Variovorax paradoxus: one gene and its partner. The protein of the gene in region 2 interacts with the protein of the main gene of each other region in a pairwise test. Links are inferred from orthologs where the notes say so. Each region holds a gene or a part of one and is shown on either strand. Other genes may lie near its edges.

The links.
Region 1: the proteins of QFZ42_RS17270 (region 2) and purT interact in binary tests that used the Escherichia coli proteins (3 or more experiments, as listed by UniProt). The link is inferred for Variovorax paradoxus from one-to-one orthologs.

The regions. Positions count from the first base shown.
Region 1 is NZ_JAUSXG010000001.1:5,763,722-5,771,355, reverse strand. The notes cover bases 2,667-5,538. They hold purT (formate-dependent phosphoribosylglycinamide formyltransferase), read right to left. Parts: upstream 4,768-5,538; coding sequence 3,565-4,767; downstream 2,667-3,564. Other genes in these bases: QFZ42_RS27360 (3-hydroxybutyryl-CoA dehydrogenase), read left to right, coding at 4,951-5,538; QFZ42_RS27370 (alpha/beta hydrolase), read right to left, coding at 2,667-3,456. Also shown: QFZ42_RS27385 (branched-chain amino acid ABC transporter permease), read right to left, coding at 1-677; QFZ42_RS27380 (branched-chain amino acid ABC transporter permease), read right to left, coding at 684-1,559; QFZ42_RS27375 (helix-turn-helix transcriptional regulator), read right to left, coding at 1,574-2,401; more of QFZ42_RS27370, read right to left, coding at 2,512-2,666; more of QFZ42_RS27360, read left to right, coding at 5,539-5,799; QFZ42_RS27355 (crotonase/enoyl-CoA hydratase family protein), read left to right, coding at 5,836-6,660; QFZ42_RS27350 (serine hydrolase domain-containing protein), read left to right, coding at 6,691-7,634. UniProt on the Escherichia coli protein: Involved in the de novo purine biosynthesis. Catalyzes the transfer of formate to 5-phospho-ribosyl-glycinamide (GAR), producing 5-phospho-ribosyl-N-formylglycinamide (FGAR). Formate is provided by PurU via hydrolysis of 10-formyl-tetrahydrofolate.
Region 2 is NZ_JAUSXG010000001.1:3,609,790-3,617,470, reverse strand. What follows is about bases 3,376-6,294. They hold QFZ42_RS17270 (polyprenyl synthetase family protein), read left to right. Parts: upstream 3,376-4,332; coding sequence 4,333-5,256; downstream 5,257-6,294. Other genes in these bases: dxs (1-deoxy-D-xylulose-5-phosphate synthase), read left to right, coding at 5,296-6,294; xseB (exodeoxyribonuclease VII small subunit), read left to right, coding at 4,070-4,336; QFZ42_RS17280 (aromatic ring-hydroxylating oxygenase subunit alpha), read right to left, coding at 3,376-3,881. In the rest of the region: QFZ42_RS17300 (ABC transporter ATP-binding protein), read right to left, coding at 1-237; QFZ42_RS17295 (DUF2796 domain-containing protein), read right to left, coding at 242-844; QFZ42_RS17290 (sulfurtransferase), read right to left, coding at 841-1,749; QFZ42_RS17285 (DMT family transporter), read right to left, coding at 1,787-2,704; more of QFZ42_RS17280, read right to left, coding at 2,727-3,375; more of dxs, read left to right, coding at 6,295-7,152; QFZ42_RS17260 (TRAP transporter substrate-binding protein), read left to right, coding at 7,265-7,681.

The DNA of each region.
Region 1 (7,634 bases), 2.2 Mb from region 2 along the record:
GAGATCGCAAACGACATCGTCTTGTAACGCGCCAGGTGAATGCCCATGCTCTGCGCCGATATTTCCGAATCGCGAATGGCGACGAAGGCACGGCCCGTCGGCGAGCGCAGCAGGTTCAGGATGCCGAGCGTGCTCAGCACCGCCACCACCAGGCACAGAAAGTAGAAGCCGTTGCCCGACCCCAGCGACCAGCCGAAGAGCTGGGGCGACTTGACATGCAGACCCGCATTGCCGCCGGTGACGCTCTCCCAGCGTGCGAATACTTCCTCGACGATGAAGCCGAACGACAGCGTGGCGATGCCGAGATAGATGCCCTTCACGCGCAAGGCCGGCAAGGCCACCACCACGCCCACCCCCGCCGACAGCGCTGCAGCCGCGAGCAGCGCCAGCGGAAACGGCACGCCCAGGTTGGTCAGCACGCCTTGCGTATAGGCGCCCGCGCCGAGAAACGCCGCATGGCCGATGGAAAACTGCCCGGTAAAGCCCGCCAGCAGCATCAGCCCGAGGCCGACGATGCCGTAGATCAGCACGAAGGTCAGCTGCGCGAGCCAGTACTCATCGATTACCCATGGCGCGACGAGGAGGAACGCGGCCAGCAAGCCGTACCAGAACACATGGCCGCCATGCCGCGCAAGGCGGATGTCCTGGTCGTAGCTGGTCTTGAAGATGAAGCGCATGAACGTTCAGACTTTCTTGCGCAGCTTCTCGCCGAACAGGCCGTTGGGCTTGATCATCAGCATCAGCAGCACCACGATGTACGGCGCCGTGTCCTTGAAGCCGTCCGGCAGATAGAAGCCCGCGAACGATTCGACGATGCCGATCACCAGCCCGCCGACGATGGCACCCGGCAGGCTGCCGAAGCCGCCCACCACCGCGGCCGGAAAGGCCTTGAGCCCGATGAAGCCCATGTTCGCGTGCACGAAGGTGATGGGCGCGAGCAGCATGCCCGCAATGGCGGCGACCGCAGCCGCGAGGCCCCACACCAGCCCGTTGAGCCGCTTCACCGGAATGCCCATGTAGTAGGCCGCAAGCTGGTTCTGCGACGAGGCCTGCATCGCGATGCCGAGCTTGCTGTAGCGGAACATCGCGAACAGCAGGGCACAGAGGATGGCGGTGGCGACGATGATCGCCAGCTGCTCGAGGTTGACCACCAGGCCGCCCAGCTTCCATATCTGGTCCTTGTAGGGCACCGGCAGCGTGTGAGTGTCGGTGCCGATGCCCGGCACCATGGTGATGAGTCCGCGCGCCACGTAGGCAATGCCGATGGTCAGCATCACGATCGAGAACTGCGGCTGGCCGAGGATCGGGCGGATCACCACCAGCTCGAGCAGCACGCCGAAGGCCGCCATCGCCACCACCGCGAGAACGGCCGCGAGCCAGAACGGCAGGCCGATCAGCGACATGCCGGCGAACGCGCCGAAGGCGCCGAGCATCATCAGGTCGCCCTGCGCGAAGCTCACGGTCTCGGTGGCCTTGTAGATCAGCACGAAGCCCAGCGCGATCAGCCCATAGATGCAACCTTGCGCAATGCCCGACAGCAGGAGTTGAAGAATCTGCATGGGCCTCCTTGCGCCTACTGCCTGAAGCCGCCGGCCACGTCGTGCAGCGCCAGGCGGCGCGAGCCGGCCAGGATGTCGCTCGGCTTCAGGCCATAGACCTGCCGGATCGAATGGCTGAAGTGCGTCGAATCGGGATAGCCGGTGTCCAGCGCGATGTCGGTCAGCGTGCCGGTCTGGCGCACGTAGCGCAGCAGGCTGCGCGCGCGCTTCCAGGCCCGGAAAGCGCGAAACGCCATGCCGGTTTCCTGCTTGAACAGGTGCAGGAAGCGCGAAAAGGACAGGTGCACCGAAGCCGCGCAGTCTTCGGCCGAGGCGGGCGCAGCCGGGTCGGCGTTGATGGCGTCGATGACCTTGCGAATGCGCGCGTCGAGCACACGCGGCACCAGTGCCTCGCCGAAGAACAGCCGGTCGAAATCGAAACCGTCGAAACTTTGGCGGCCCGAAATCGCCAGCAGGTGCGCGTGCGTATCGCGCATGCGCCGGACGAACTCCGGTGCATCGACAGGCCCGCAGTGCTGCAGAAAACCCGGCATGCGCGCGGGATCGACAGACTCCGATTCGATCAGCAGGTTGAGGATGAGCGAGTGCGCGCTTTCCACCCGGTGCGGCACCTGCGGCGGCACCACCAGCAGTTCGCCCGTCTGCCAGGCACCGCCGCCGACGCGCAAGCGGTTCGGCGGCGCCCCGGCCGGCGACACGTACACGCCGTGTCCGCCCAGCGTGCGTTCGGACGCGGCGCCGAGCAGCCCTGCGTAGAACACGCGCTGGCGCGTGAGCCACATCAGGCGTTCTCCGCGCGTCCCGGCGCCGCTGCCTGGCCGCGTCGTGTTCGATCGCTGCATGGTGTCTGTCTCCTGCATCGGACCGCCGCCAGCCGGGAAGCGGCCTTGCGTTCGCTGGATCGTAGCGGCGAGGGCCGGCTGCGCGGCGTCCATTTGCGCGGGGACTTTCCCTAGGCCGCTGCGAGCGCGCGGCGAAGCTCGGCGGTGCACAGCGCGATGGCCGTCGCGGCCTCGTCGAGCACCTTGCCCATGGTGATGAAGCCATGGATCTGGCGCTCGAAGCAGACGTGGGCGGCGCGGTTGCCGGCGGCGGTCAGGGCCTCGGCGTAAGCCAGGCCTTCGTCGCGCAACGGGTCGTAGCCGGCCGTCAGCACCAGCGCGGGCGGCAGGCCCGAAAGATCGGCGTGCAGCAGCGGCGACGCGCGCCAGTCGAGGTCGTGCCGCGCGTCGTCGATGTAGTGATCGTGGAAGTACGCCATCGTGTCGCGGGTCAGCAGGTAGCCCTGCCCATTGGCTTGGTGCGAGGGGTGGCCGCGGCGCATGTCCGTGGCGGGATAGATCAGCAGCTGAAAGGCGATGGGCAGGTCGCCGGCATCGCGCGCCGCAATGGCTGCCACCGCGGCGAGGTTGCCGCCCGCACTGTCGCCGCCTACCGCGAGGCGGCCCGCATCGAGCCCCAGCGCGGCAGCCCCGCGACGCACCCAACGGGTAGAGGCCAGCACGTCGTCGACGGCGGCGGGAAAACGGTGCTCCGGGCCCATGCGGTAGTCGACCGATGCGACTGCGCAGCCGGCGCCGTTGGCGAGCTCCCGGCACAGCACGTCGTGCGTGTCGAGGTCGCCGACGACCCAGCCGCCGCCGTGAAAGTAGACCAGCACCGGCAGCAGCGCATCGGCCGTGGACCCCAGCGAGCGGTAGAGGCGCACCGGGATGGTGCCGTGCGGCCCTTCGGCCCTCAGCTCGCGGACCTGGGCAACCGGCGGGGCGTCGGGTTGGGTGGCGGCGCGCCGGTCGCGATAGAACGCACGTGCGTCGGCCGGCGAAAGCGTGTGGGTCGGCGGAATGCCGCGCGCCTCGATGAAATCGAGCAAGGCGCGCGCCTGGGGGTGCAGCATGGTGTCTCCGGTGGGTCGGGCGGACGTTCTCCCGATCTCATCCGCACGATGCCCGCAGGCGTCCGGCGCCGCTTGCGAAAACTGGCTGTGCTTGGGCGGCGCCGTTCCTCAGGTCCTGCGCGGCTTCACGCGCGCGGCGGCTTCCTTGGCGAGCTTGCGGGCGGTGTCGGTGTCGGCCGCATGCACCAGCGCCACGCCCATGCGGCGCTTGGCGAAACTCTCGGGCTTTCCGAACAGACGAATGTCGCTGCCGGGCACCTGCAGCGCCTCGGCCACGCCGTCGAACGCGATGCCCGTCGCGTCCACGCCGCCATAGATCACCGCGCTGGCGCCCGGGCTCTTGAGCGACGTGTCGACCGGCAGGCCGAGGATGGCGCGCGCATGCAGTTCGAACTCGTTCTGCCATTGCGTGGCCATGGTCACCATGCCGGTGTCGTGCGGACGCGGGCTGACTTCGCTGAACCACACCTCGTCGCCCTTCACGAACAGCTCGACGCCGAAGAGACCCTGGCCGCCGAGGTCGGCCGTGACGGCCTGTGCGATCTGCTGCGCCTTCTGCAGCGCGGCCGGCGCCATGGGATGCGGCTGCCAGCTCTCCACGTAGTCGCCGCTCACCTGCACATGGCCGATCGGGTCGCAGAACTGCGTCTGCACGGCGCCGGCCTCATCCTTCGCACGCACGGTGAGCAGCGTGATCTCGTAGTCGAAGTCGATGAAGCCCTCGACGATCACGCGGCCGTGGCTCACGCGGCCGCCGGCCATGGCGTAGTCCCAGGCCTTCTGCACGTCGGCCGGGCCGTCGATCTTGCTTTGGCCCTTGCCGGAGCTGCTCATCACGGGCTTGACGATGCAGGGGTAGCCAATGCCTTCGTCGATGGCAGCCTGCAGTTCGGCCAGCGAGTCGCAGAATTTGTAGGGGCTGGTCGGCACGCCCAGCGTTTCGGCGGCCAGGCGGCGGATGCCTTCGCGGTCCATCGTGAGGCGGGCGGCGCGAGCCGTGGGAATCACACGCACCACGCCGGCGTCTTCGAGCTGCTGCAGCATCGGCGTGGCGATGGCCTCGATCTCGGGCACCACGAGCATGGGCTTCTCGGCCTCGATCAGCGCCTTGAGCTGCTCGGGGTCGCTCATGGTGATGGTGCGCGCGTGGTGCGCCACCTGCTGGCCGGGCGCGTTCTCGTAGCGGTCGACCGCGATGGTTTCGACGCCGAGGCGCTGCAGGGCGATCAGCACCTCCTTGCCGAGTTCGCCGGAGCCGAGCAGCATCACGCGGGTGGCGGAAGGGGAAAGAGGGGTGCCGAGGGTGGTCATGGTCGGAGTCGAAAAGAGAGAAGAAAAAGCAATCGCCGCACTGTAAGCCACCCGGCGGCGCCCGTGTCGCTCGCGGCAACAGCGGCTTGGCGGGGCTGCTTCACAATCGATCTCCTGCCGCGGCGGCGGCCCTCGCGCCACCCGCCCCTTCCCCAGTTTTCCTTTTATTCAAGGAGTTTTCTCATGACGATCCAGACCGTCGGCATCATCGGCGCCGGAACAATGGGCAATGGCATTGCGCAGGCCTGCGCGGTGTCCGGCGTGAACGTGGTGATGATCGACGTCGCCCAGGCGGCCGTCGACAAGGGCCTGGCCACCGTGTCGGGCAGCCTCGACCGGCTGATCAAGAAAGAAAAGCTCACGGCCGAGCAGAAGGCCGCGGCGCTCGCGCTGATCAAGGGCTCGACGAACTACGAGGACCTGAAGGGTGCGCAACTGGTGATCGAAGCCGCCACCGAGAACCACGCGCTCAAGCTCAAGATCCTCAAGCAGGTCGACGAGCTGGTGGCGCCCGAAGTCATCATCGCGTCGAACACCTCGTCGATCTCGATCACGCAGCTCGCGGCCGCCACCTCGCGCCCCGACCGCTTCATCGGCATGCACTTCTTCAACCCGGTGCCGATGATGGCGCTGGTGGAGCTGATCCGCGGCTATCTCACGAGCGACGCCACGCACGACGCCGTCAAGGCGCTGGCCGAGAAGCTCGGCAAGTCGCCGATCACCGTGAAGAACGCGCCCGGCTTCGTGGTCAACCGCATCCTGGTGCCGATGATCAACGAGGCCTTCTTCGTGCTGTCCGAAGGCATCGCCACCGCCGAAGACATCGACGCCGGCATGAAGCAGGGCTGCAACCAGCCCATCGGCCCGCTGGCACTGGCCGACATGATCGGCCTGGATGTGTGCCTGGCCGTGATGGAGGTGTACCTCGAGCAGTTCGGCGATTCCAAGTACCGCCCCTGCCCGCTCTTGAAGGAAATGGTCGCGGCCGGCCAGCTCGGACGCAAGACCGGACGCGGCGTGTACGCCTACTGAGCACGGCAAGAACAAAAAAACAAGGAGACAACCACCATGACCGCCGCCCCCATCACTCCGGCCGCTCCACCGGCCGAAGGCTGCATCGACACGCAGGTCATCGGCCACGTGCTGCTGATCGGCATCAACCGCCCCGCCAAGCGCAACGGCTGGACGCCGCCGATGTTCAAGCAGCTGGCCGAGGCCTACACCCGGCTCGACGACGACCCGGACCTGCGCGTGGGCGTGCTGCATGCCTTCGGCGACCACTTCACGGCGGGCCTGGACCTGCCCGCGGTCACCGAGTACATGAAGCGCGGCGAGAAGGCGATTCCGGCCGGGCTGGTGGAGCCGCACGACTTCGGCCTGCCCGGCTACCGCCGCCGCAGCAAGCCGATGGTGGCGGCGGTGAAAGGCATCTGCTTCACGGTCGGCATCGAACTGATGCTGGGCGCGGACATCGTGGTGGCGGCCGACAACTGCCGCTTCTCGCAGATGGAAGTACAGCGCGGCATCATGGCCACGGGCGGCGCCACGCTGCGCATGGCCGAACGCGCGGGCGTGGGCAATGCGATGCTGCACCTGCTCACGGCCGACGAGTTCGACAGTGCCGAGGCGTACCGCCTGAACTTCGTTCAGAAGGTGGTGCCGGCCGGGCAGGAGCTCGACGCAGCGCTGGCCATTGCGCAGCGCATTGCGGCGCAGGCGCCGCAGGCGGTGGTGGCCACCCGGCTCAACGTGATCAAGGCTGTGGAACACGGGCCGCTCGCGGCGGTGTCGGAATTCATCGAGACGCAGAAGCGCCTGGCGAACAGCGAAGACGCGGCCGAAGGCGTGCGCTCTTTTGTCGAACGCCGCCCCGCGCGTTTCAGCGGTCGTTGATGATCGATTCCAACGGAGCCTTGTAAACCCATGCCCCTCTTCAAACGCACGGCGCTTGCCGCCGCCTTCGCACTCCTTGCCGTGAACACCTCCAACGCACAGACGCCCGCGCCCGCCGCGCCACCCGACCCCGCGGCCACTTCGGTCGAGGCCATGGGCTGGATGAAGGGCTTTCCGCCGCCGCCCGATAAGCTGATCACCTTCGACAACCCGGCCGGCGGCGTGTTTCCGCGCACGCGCTGGAGCTTCTCGCACGCGCGCGAAACGGTGCCCACCGCCAACGTGTGGCGCGGCAGCGGCACGGCCAGCCCGTTGCCGGCGGCGCCGCGCAACGACATCGAGGCCGTCACGTTCAAGCCTCTGGGGAGTACGGGCGAGACCGTGACCTTCGCGCAAATGATCCCGCGCACCTACACCGACGGCATCCTGGTGATGCACCGCGGCCGTGTGGTCTACGAAAAATACTTCGGCGCGCTCACGCCCGAGCGGCCGCACATCGCGATGTCGGTCACCAAGTCCTTCGTCGGCACGCTCGCGGCCATCCTCGCTGACGAGGGCAAGCTCGATCCGTCCGCGCCGGTCACCAAATACCTCCCCGAGCTCAAGGACACGGCCTACGGCGACGCCACGGTGCGCCAGGTCATGGACATGACCATCGGCGTGCGCTATTCCGAAAACTACGCCGATCCGAAGGCCGAGGTCTGGGACTATGCGCGCGCCGGCGGCATGCTGGCCCAAGGCCCGAACTACGCCGGCCCGAAGTCGTTCTACGAATTCCTTGCCACGCTGCAGAAGGAAGGCGCGCATGACGCCGGCTTTGCCTACAAGACGGTGAATGCCGAGGTGCTCGCCTGGATCCTGCGCCGCGCCAGCAACCAGCCGCTCGCCGACCTGCTGAGCGAAAAGATCTGGCGCCGCATCGGCGCCGAACAGGACGCCTACTTCATGGTCGACCGCATCGGCACCGAATCGGG
Region 2 (7,681 bases):
GTGCCCCAGCAGCGTGACGCGGCCTTCGTCGGCCACCAGCACGCCGGCCAGCAGGGACAGCAGCGTGCTCTTGCCGCAACCGCTCGGCCCGTGCAGGAACACCAGCTCGCCGGCCGTGATGCGAAAGGCCTCGATGTCGATGCAGGGTGTCTTCATGCCGGGCCACGCAAAGCGCAGCGCTTCGGCGGCGAGCACGACGCGCAGCGGCGCCGACTCGGCCTGGGGAGCGGTGCTCACAGTGTCACTTGCCCCAGCCGAGGCGCACGGGCTGTGCGGCCTGGGCAGCGGCCGGGCGCTTGAGCTGGCGCTTGAACTGGCCTTGTGCCGAAGCGATCTGCGAATCGATCTGGCGCGTGCCCTTGAACGCGGCGAACAGGTTCACGTCGATGAACCTTGCCGCGGCCGCGTTCGTGCAATTGAAGGAGAAGGTGGCGTCGAGGTCCGCATGTCCCGCAGGCTCGTTCGGGTCGAGGTTGCCGAGGCCCAGGGCGCTGGAGCGCAGGTCGACGGGGCCGAGCTTGCAGTTGGCGGCAGGGTCGATGACAAAGAGCTTGTCGGCTGCGCGCAACTGGGCGATGGCGTCTTCAGCCGTCTTTTTTTCCGCAGCGGTCTTGGGCGCGCGTTCGAAGCCGACGATGTTGTCGAGCGGCGACTCCATGTCGATCACGACCGTCGGGCCGTCGATGGCCACATCGAGCTTGAGCTGGCCGTGCACATGCGCGTGCTGCTGCTGGGCGTGCGCGGAAAGTGAAAGAAAGGGCGCTGCGAGCAGTGCCGCGGCGAACAGGGCCGAGGCAGATGCGAGGCCGGATGAAATGCGTCGTCGAAGTCGGATCTGTTTCATGGTTCTGCGCCTTGCCGGGTCGGCAGCCCCGGCGTGTTGCTCCATTCGCTCCAGCTGCCGGCATAGAGCGCGGTCGTCCCCAGCCCCGCGATCTGCATCGCAAGCAGGTTGGGCACAGCGCTCACGCCGCTGCCGCATTGGTGGACGACCGTCGCCGGATCGCGTCCCGCGAGCAACGCTTCGAACTCGGCACGCAATTGCGGTGCCGGCTTGAACTTGCCGTCGGGGCCGAGGTTTTCGGCGAAGGGCCGGTTCAGAGCCCCGGGGATGTGACCCGCGATCGGGTCCAGAGGTTCCACCTCGCCGCGATATCGTGCACCGGCCCGTGCGTCGATCAGCTGCTGGTCAGGTTGGCCGAGCCGGCGCGCCACGGTGTCGGTGGTCACGAGCGCTGCAAGCGGCTCGCCCGGCACGAAGTTCGACTGGAAGCGCGCAGGCTCTTCGCGGCTCGTGACTTCGCCGCCCGCGGCTTGCCATGCTTGCAGGCCGCCGTCGAGCACGGCCACCGCGTCGTGTCCCATCCACTTGAGCATCCACCAGAGCCGCCCGCAATAGTTGGCGCCGTTGCGGTCGTACACCACGGCCTGCATGTCGTTGGAAAAACCGACGCTCGACAACCAGGCCGCGAACTTCTCGCGGCTCGGCAGCGGATGGCGTCCACCCGAGGCCGGCACGCCGTCTTCCTGGGCCACCACCACGTCGCCGTGCGCGCCGGGCATGCCATGCTTCGCACTGAGGTCGGTGTCGAGGTTCGCAAACGCGGCGCCCGGAATGTGGGCGACGGCATATTGCTGCGCGCCGGCTTCGGGCTTCATGAGGTCGAAGCTGCAGTCGAAAACCATTAGCGGCGTGCCGCCGGCTTGCAGCTGCTGGAGTTGTTCGACGCTGATGAGGGTGGTGTACATGGCGGGCTCCTTCGTTGTCGATGGGGTTCGATGCGGTTCAGTGTTCTTCGGCCGGCGCCTTGGGCACCGCCCGCTGGCGCAGCACCGTGGCCGCGATGCCGCTCACGATGATGAGCGCCATGCCGGCCCAGCCGGCGGCGTCGATGCGGTCGTCGAACAGCACCACGCTGTAGAACGCCGCGAAGACGATGCCGGAGTACTGCAGGTTGGCCACCACCAGCGTGCCGGCCTGGGTCTTGGCCGTGGCATAGGCGCGCGTCATGCAAAGCTGCCCGAGGGCCGCAAGCAGGCCGATCGGCAGCAGCCACAGCGCATGCTGCCACGTCCACGAATCTCCGCCCGAAAACCCGGTGGCGGCCGTGGCAAAAGCACCGGCCACGGCCGAGCCGACCGCGAAATAGAACACCGTGCGCAACTCGGGTTCGCCGATGCGCGACAGCGCCACCACCTGCATGTAGGCGAACGCGGCCGTAAGGCCCGACAGCAGGCCCAGCAGCCCGGCGAAACCCTGGCTCGCATCCACGCTGGGCTTGAGCATGAGCACCACGCCCACGAAGCCCGCGAGCACGGTCAGCGCGAGCGTGCCCTGCAGCGGCGGACGCTCGACGCGGCCATCGCGTCCGGGCACCGGCACCCAGGCCAGCAGCGCGCCGCCGACCAGGAAGGCCGCGATCCACACGCTGCTCATGTAGTTGAGCGTGACGGCCGTCGCCAGCGGCATGTGGGCGATGGCGTAGAACCAGGCGCCGAGCGACACCACGCCGATGGTGCTGCGCCAGGCGTGCATGCCCGGGTAGCGGGTGGCGAGCGGAACACCGCGGTTGCGCGCGAGCAGCCACAGGAACACGATGCCGATCAGCCCGCGGCCCAGCACCATCTCCCCGCTGTTGAACCAGGCCGAGGCCACCTTGACGACCACGCTCATGGTGGCGAACAAGAAGGCGCCGAGCACCATCCAGAGTGCTTGCACTACGGGCTCAGGCGTTGTTGTTCTGCATTGCGCTGCGGTACCACTCGTGGAACTGCTGCATGCCGTCTTCCATCGGGCTCTGGTAGGGGCCGCTCTCGTCGTCGCCGCGCAGCATCAGCGCGCGGCGGCCGGCGTCCATGCGCTCGGCAATCTCGTCGTCTTCCACGCAAGTTTCCATGTAGGCGGCCTGCTGGGCTTCGACGAATTCGCGCTCGAAGGCGACGATTTCCTCGGGGTAGAAGAACTCCACCATGTTGAGCGTCTTCGTGGGGCTGACCGGGTGCAGTGTCGACACCGTGAGCACGTGCGGATACCACTCGACCATCACGTGCGGGTAGTAGGTGAGCCAGATCGCGCCGTACTTCGGCGGCTTGCCCTCGCGGTACTTGAGCAGCTGCTCCTGCCACTTCTGGTAGATGGGGCTGCCCGCGCGGCCGAGCCGGTTGGCCACGCCCACGGTCTGCACCGAGTAGTTGCGGTTGAATTCCCAGCGCAGGTCGTCGCAGGTCACGAAGCTGCCGAGGCCGGGGTGGAACGGACCGACGTGGTAGTCCTCGAGGTAGACCTCGATGAAGGTCTTCCAGTTGTAGTTGCACTCGTGCAGCTCGACGCGGTCGAGTGCGTAACCCGTGAAGTCCAGATCGGCGCGCGGGCCGAGCTCGGCCATGTCGGCGGCGACGTCACGCCCGACGCCCTTCGGGCCGTTTGCGCCGCGCTCGAACAGCAGGCCGTTCCACTCGGTGAGCGGATAGTTGTGCAGGTTGAGGCACGGGTCCTGCTCGAAATGCGGCGCGCCGATCAGCGTGCCCGTGGTGCGCGGGTCGCTCGCGGCGTAGGTCCAGCGGTGCAGCGGGCAGACGATGTTGCCACCGGTCTGGTTGTCGAGCCGGCCACGGCCTTGCAGGATGAGCGCCTGCCGGTGGCGGCACACGTTGGAAATGAGCTCCACGCCCTTGGGCGTGTGCACCAGCGCCCGGCCCTGGTGCTCTTGCGGCAGCGTGTGGTAGTCGCCCGGCTCGGGCACGGCAAGGCGGTGGCCCACGTAGCGCGGACCTTGCGCAAACAGCGTTTGCATCTCGCGTGCGTAGAGCGACTCGTCGAAGTACGCGGAAACTGGAAGTTGGCTCGTGGCCTGCTGCAGTTGAAGACTTAAATCAGACATCGAGGACCTGACCAAGCTCCCCACAGGGAGAAAAAAGAAAAGACGGAAGGCGCCGTCAGGAGGGCGACGGCCCGAAGAGTTGTGCCGGGCTGGCCGGCAAGGGAAGCCGCGATTGTACCCAAGGGGCCATCGCGGTGCTCATTTGGTTCCCCGCCCTAAAATGCCCGATTTCATACTTGTTCTCTCGCATGCCCAAGGTCCCTTCCTCCGCCACGTCCAGCCCGGCAGCCATGCCCGATACGGGGCCGCTGCCGGCCAGCTATGAAGCCGGGCTCCAGGAGTTGGAACAATTGGTTGCAGAACTCGAATCGGGCCAGTTGCCGCTCGACCAGTTGCTTGGCAGCTATCAGCGCGGTGCCGCGTTGCTCGCTTTTTGCCGCGAGAAGCTCCAGGCGGTCGAAGACCAGATCAAGGTGCTGGACGCAGGCAGCCTCAAGCCCTGGACGGCCGAATGAGCGCGGCTGTGACGGCGGCGGTCGATTGGGACGCCGCGCGGCTGGCCGGCTGGAGCGAGCCGCACCTTGCGCGCGTCGAAGCGGCGCTTTCGCGCTGGGTCGGGGTCGATTCCCCCGTGCTGCTTGGCGACGCGATGCGCTACGCCGTGCTCGATGGCGGCAAGCGGCTGCGTCCTTTGCTGGTGCTGGCCGCGAGCGAAGCGGTGGGCGGCAACCCCGCCGCGGGGCTGCGCGCGGCCTGCGCCACCGAACTGATCCACGCCTACTCGCTGGTGCACGACGACTTGCCGAGCATGGACAACGACGTGCTGCGCCGTGGCAAACCCACCGTGCACGTGAAATTCGGCGAGGCCGATGCGCTGCTCGCCGGCGACGCCTTGCAGGCCCTGGCCTTCGAACTGCTGACGCCCGAGGGCGACGAGGTTCCCGCATCGACCCAGGCCACGCTGTGCCGGCTGCTTGCGCGCGCCGCGGGCAGCCAGGGCATGGCGGGCGGACAGGCGATCGATCTCGCCAGCGTGGGCCTGGCGCTCGACGAAGCGCAACTGCGCGAAATGCACCGCCTGAAGACCGGCGCGCTGCTGCAGGGCAGCGTCGAGATGGGCGCGGCCTGCGCGGGCGCCGTGGCGCCCGCCGCGCTGGCCGCCCTGCGCGACTACGGCGCCGCCATCGGATTGGCGTTCCAGGTGGTCGACGACATCCTCGATGTGACGGCCGATTCGCAGACTCTCGGCAAGACGGCCGGCAAGGACGCCGCCGCCGACAAACCCACCTATGTCTCTCTGTGGGGCCTCGACGGCGCGCGGGCACAGGCGAAACAGTTGCTTGCCGAATCGCTCGCGGCGCTGGAGCGCAGCGGCCTGCGCGACACCGCGGCACTGCGCGCGCTGGCCCACATGGTCGTCGACCGCGACCGATGAACAGTTGAACAGATGGACAAGAAGAACCACGACGCTCCCATGGCCCCGCTGCTTCCCACGCTTCATGATCCCTCGCCGATCCGGCAATACGACCGGGCCCAGCTCAAGCAGCTGTCCGACGAGGTGCGCGCCTGCGTGCTCGACAACGTTTCGCGCACCGGCGGCCACCTGAGTTCCAACCTTGGAACGGTCGAGCTCACGGTCGCTCTGCACCATGTGTTCAACACGCCGCACGACCGGCTGGTGTGGGACGTGGGCCACCAGACCTATCCGCACAAGATCCTCACCGGCCGGCGCGAGCGCATGCCCACGCTGCGCCAGATCGGCGGCATCTCGGGCTTTCCGCAGCGCAGCGAGAGCGAATACGACACCTTCGGCACCGCGCACTCGTCGACCAGCATCTCGGCCGCGCTCGGCATGGCCATGGCCGCCAAGCAGAAGGGCGAAGACCGCCATGCGGTCGCGATCATCGGCGACGGCGCGCTCACGGCCGGCATGGCCTTCGAGGCGCTCAACAACGCCGGCGTGTGCGACTGCAAGCTGCTGGTGATCCTGAACGACAACGACATGTCGATCAGCCCGCCCGTGGGCGCGCTCAACCGCTACCTCGCGCAGCTGATGAGCGGCAACTTCTACGCCGCCGCCAAGAACGTGGGCAAGAGCGTGCTGCGCGCCGCGCCGCCGCTGTTCGAGCTGGCCAAGCGCTTCGAGCAGCATGCCAAGGGCATGGTGGTCCCGGCCACGTTGTTCGAGCAGTTCGGCTTCAACTATGTGGGCCCCATCGACGGGCACGACATCGATTCGCTGGTGCCCACGCTCGAGAATCTCAAGCACCTCGACGGCCCGCAGTTCCTGCATGTGGTCACGAAGAAGGGGCAGGGCTACAAACTGGCCGAGGCCGACCCGGTGGCCTACCACGGCCCGGGCAAGTTCGATCCGCAGGTGGGGCTGGTCAAGCCCGCCGCGGTGGCCAAGCAGACCTTCACGCAGGTCTTCGGGCAATGGCTGTGCGACATGGCGGCGCACGACGGCCGGCTGGTGGGCATCACGCCCGCGATGCGAGAAGGTTCGGGGCTGGTCGAATTCGAACAGCGCTTTCCTGACCGCTACTACGACGTCGGCATTGCCGAGCAGCATGCCGTCACGTTCGCGGCCGGCTTGGCGTGCGAAGGCCTGAAGCCGGTGGTCGCGATCTATTCGACCTTTCTGCAGCGCGCCTACGACCAGCTGATTCACGACGTCGCAATCCAGAACCTGCCGGTGGTGTTCGCACTCGACCGCGCGGGCTTGGTGGGTGCCGACGGTGCCACGCATGCGGGCGCCTACGACATTCCGTTTCTGCGCTGCATTCCCAACATGAGCATTGCGTGCCCGGCCGACGAGCGCGAATGCCGCCAGCTGCTGTCGAGCGCCTACGAACAGAACCACCCGGTGGCGGTGCGCTATCCCCGCGGCGCGGGTGCCGGCGTCACGCCGCACCTGGCACTCGATGCGCTGCCCTTCGGCAAGGGCGAAGTGCGCCGCGAAGGCAAGCGCATCGCGGTCCTCGTGTTCGGCACCTTGCTGTACCCCGCGCTCGCCGCGGCCGAGTCGCTCGACGCCACGGTGGTCAACATGCGCTGGGCCAAGCCGCTCGACGTCGAGTTGCTGCTGCAGGTGGCAGGCACGCACGATGCCATCGTCACGCTCGAAGAGGGCGCCATCATGGGTGGTGCGGGCGGCGCGGTGCTCGAGGCGTTGCAGGCTGCCAACGTGCAGAAGCCCGTGCTTCAGCTGGGCTTGCCCGACAGGTTCATCGAGCATGGCGATCCGGGCAAGCTGCTCGCGTCCATCGGTCTCGACGCAGCGGGCATCGAGGCCTCGATCACTCGGCGCTTCGGGCCCGTCGCAGGGTAAACCCCGGCGGGTTGCCTGTAAGCAGGTTTTTACAATCGCCACGACTTACGAAAGTCGTCGACGCGGCCACAAGCCGCGTTTCGTTTTTTCCAATGCACTCGGAGTGAATTCAATGGATCGTCGTTCCCTCATCAAAAACGCCGGCATCGCTGGCGTTCTGGCCGCCGGCATTGCGCCCGCAGTTCATGCGCAAGCCGCCGTCCGCTGGCGCCTGGCCTCCAGCTTTCCCAAGCCGCTCGATACGATCTACGGCGGCGCTGAGGTTTTCTCCAATGCGGTCAAGGCCATGTCGGGCGGCAAGTTCGAAATTTCGGTGCATGCGGCTGGCGAACTGATGCCGGCTTTCGGCGTGGTCGACGGCGTGCAGCAAGGTTCGGTCGAGGCCTGCCACACGGTGCCCTACTACTTCTACGGCAAGAACCCCGCCTTCGCGCTCGGTTCGGCCATTCCGTTCGGCATGAACGCACGCCAGATGACCGCGTGGATGATGCACGGCAACGGCCGCAAGCTGATGGACGAGTTCTACGGC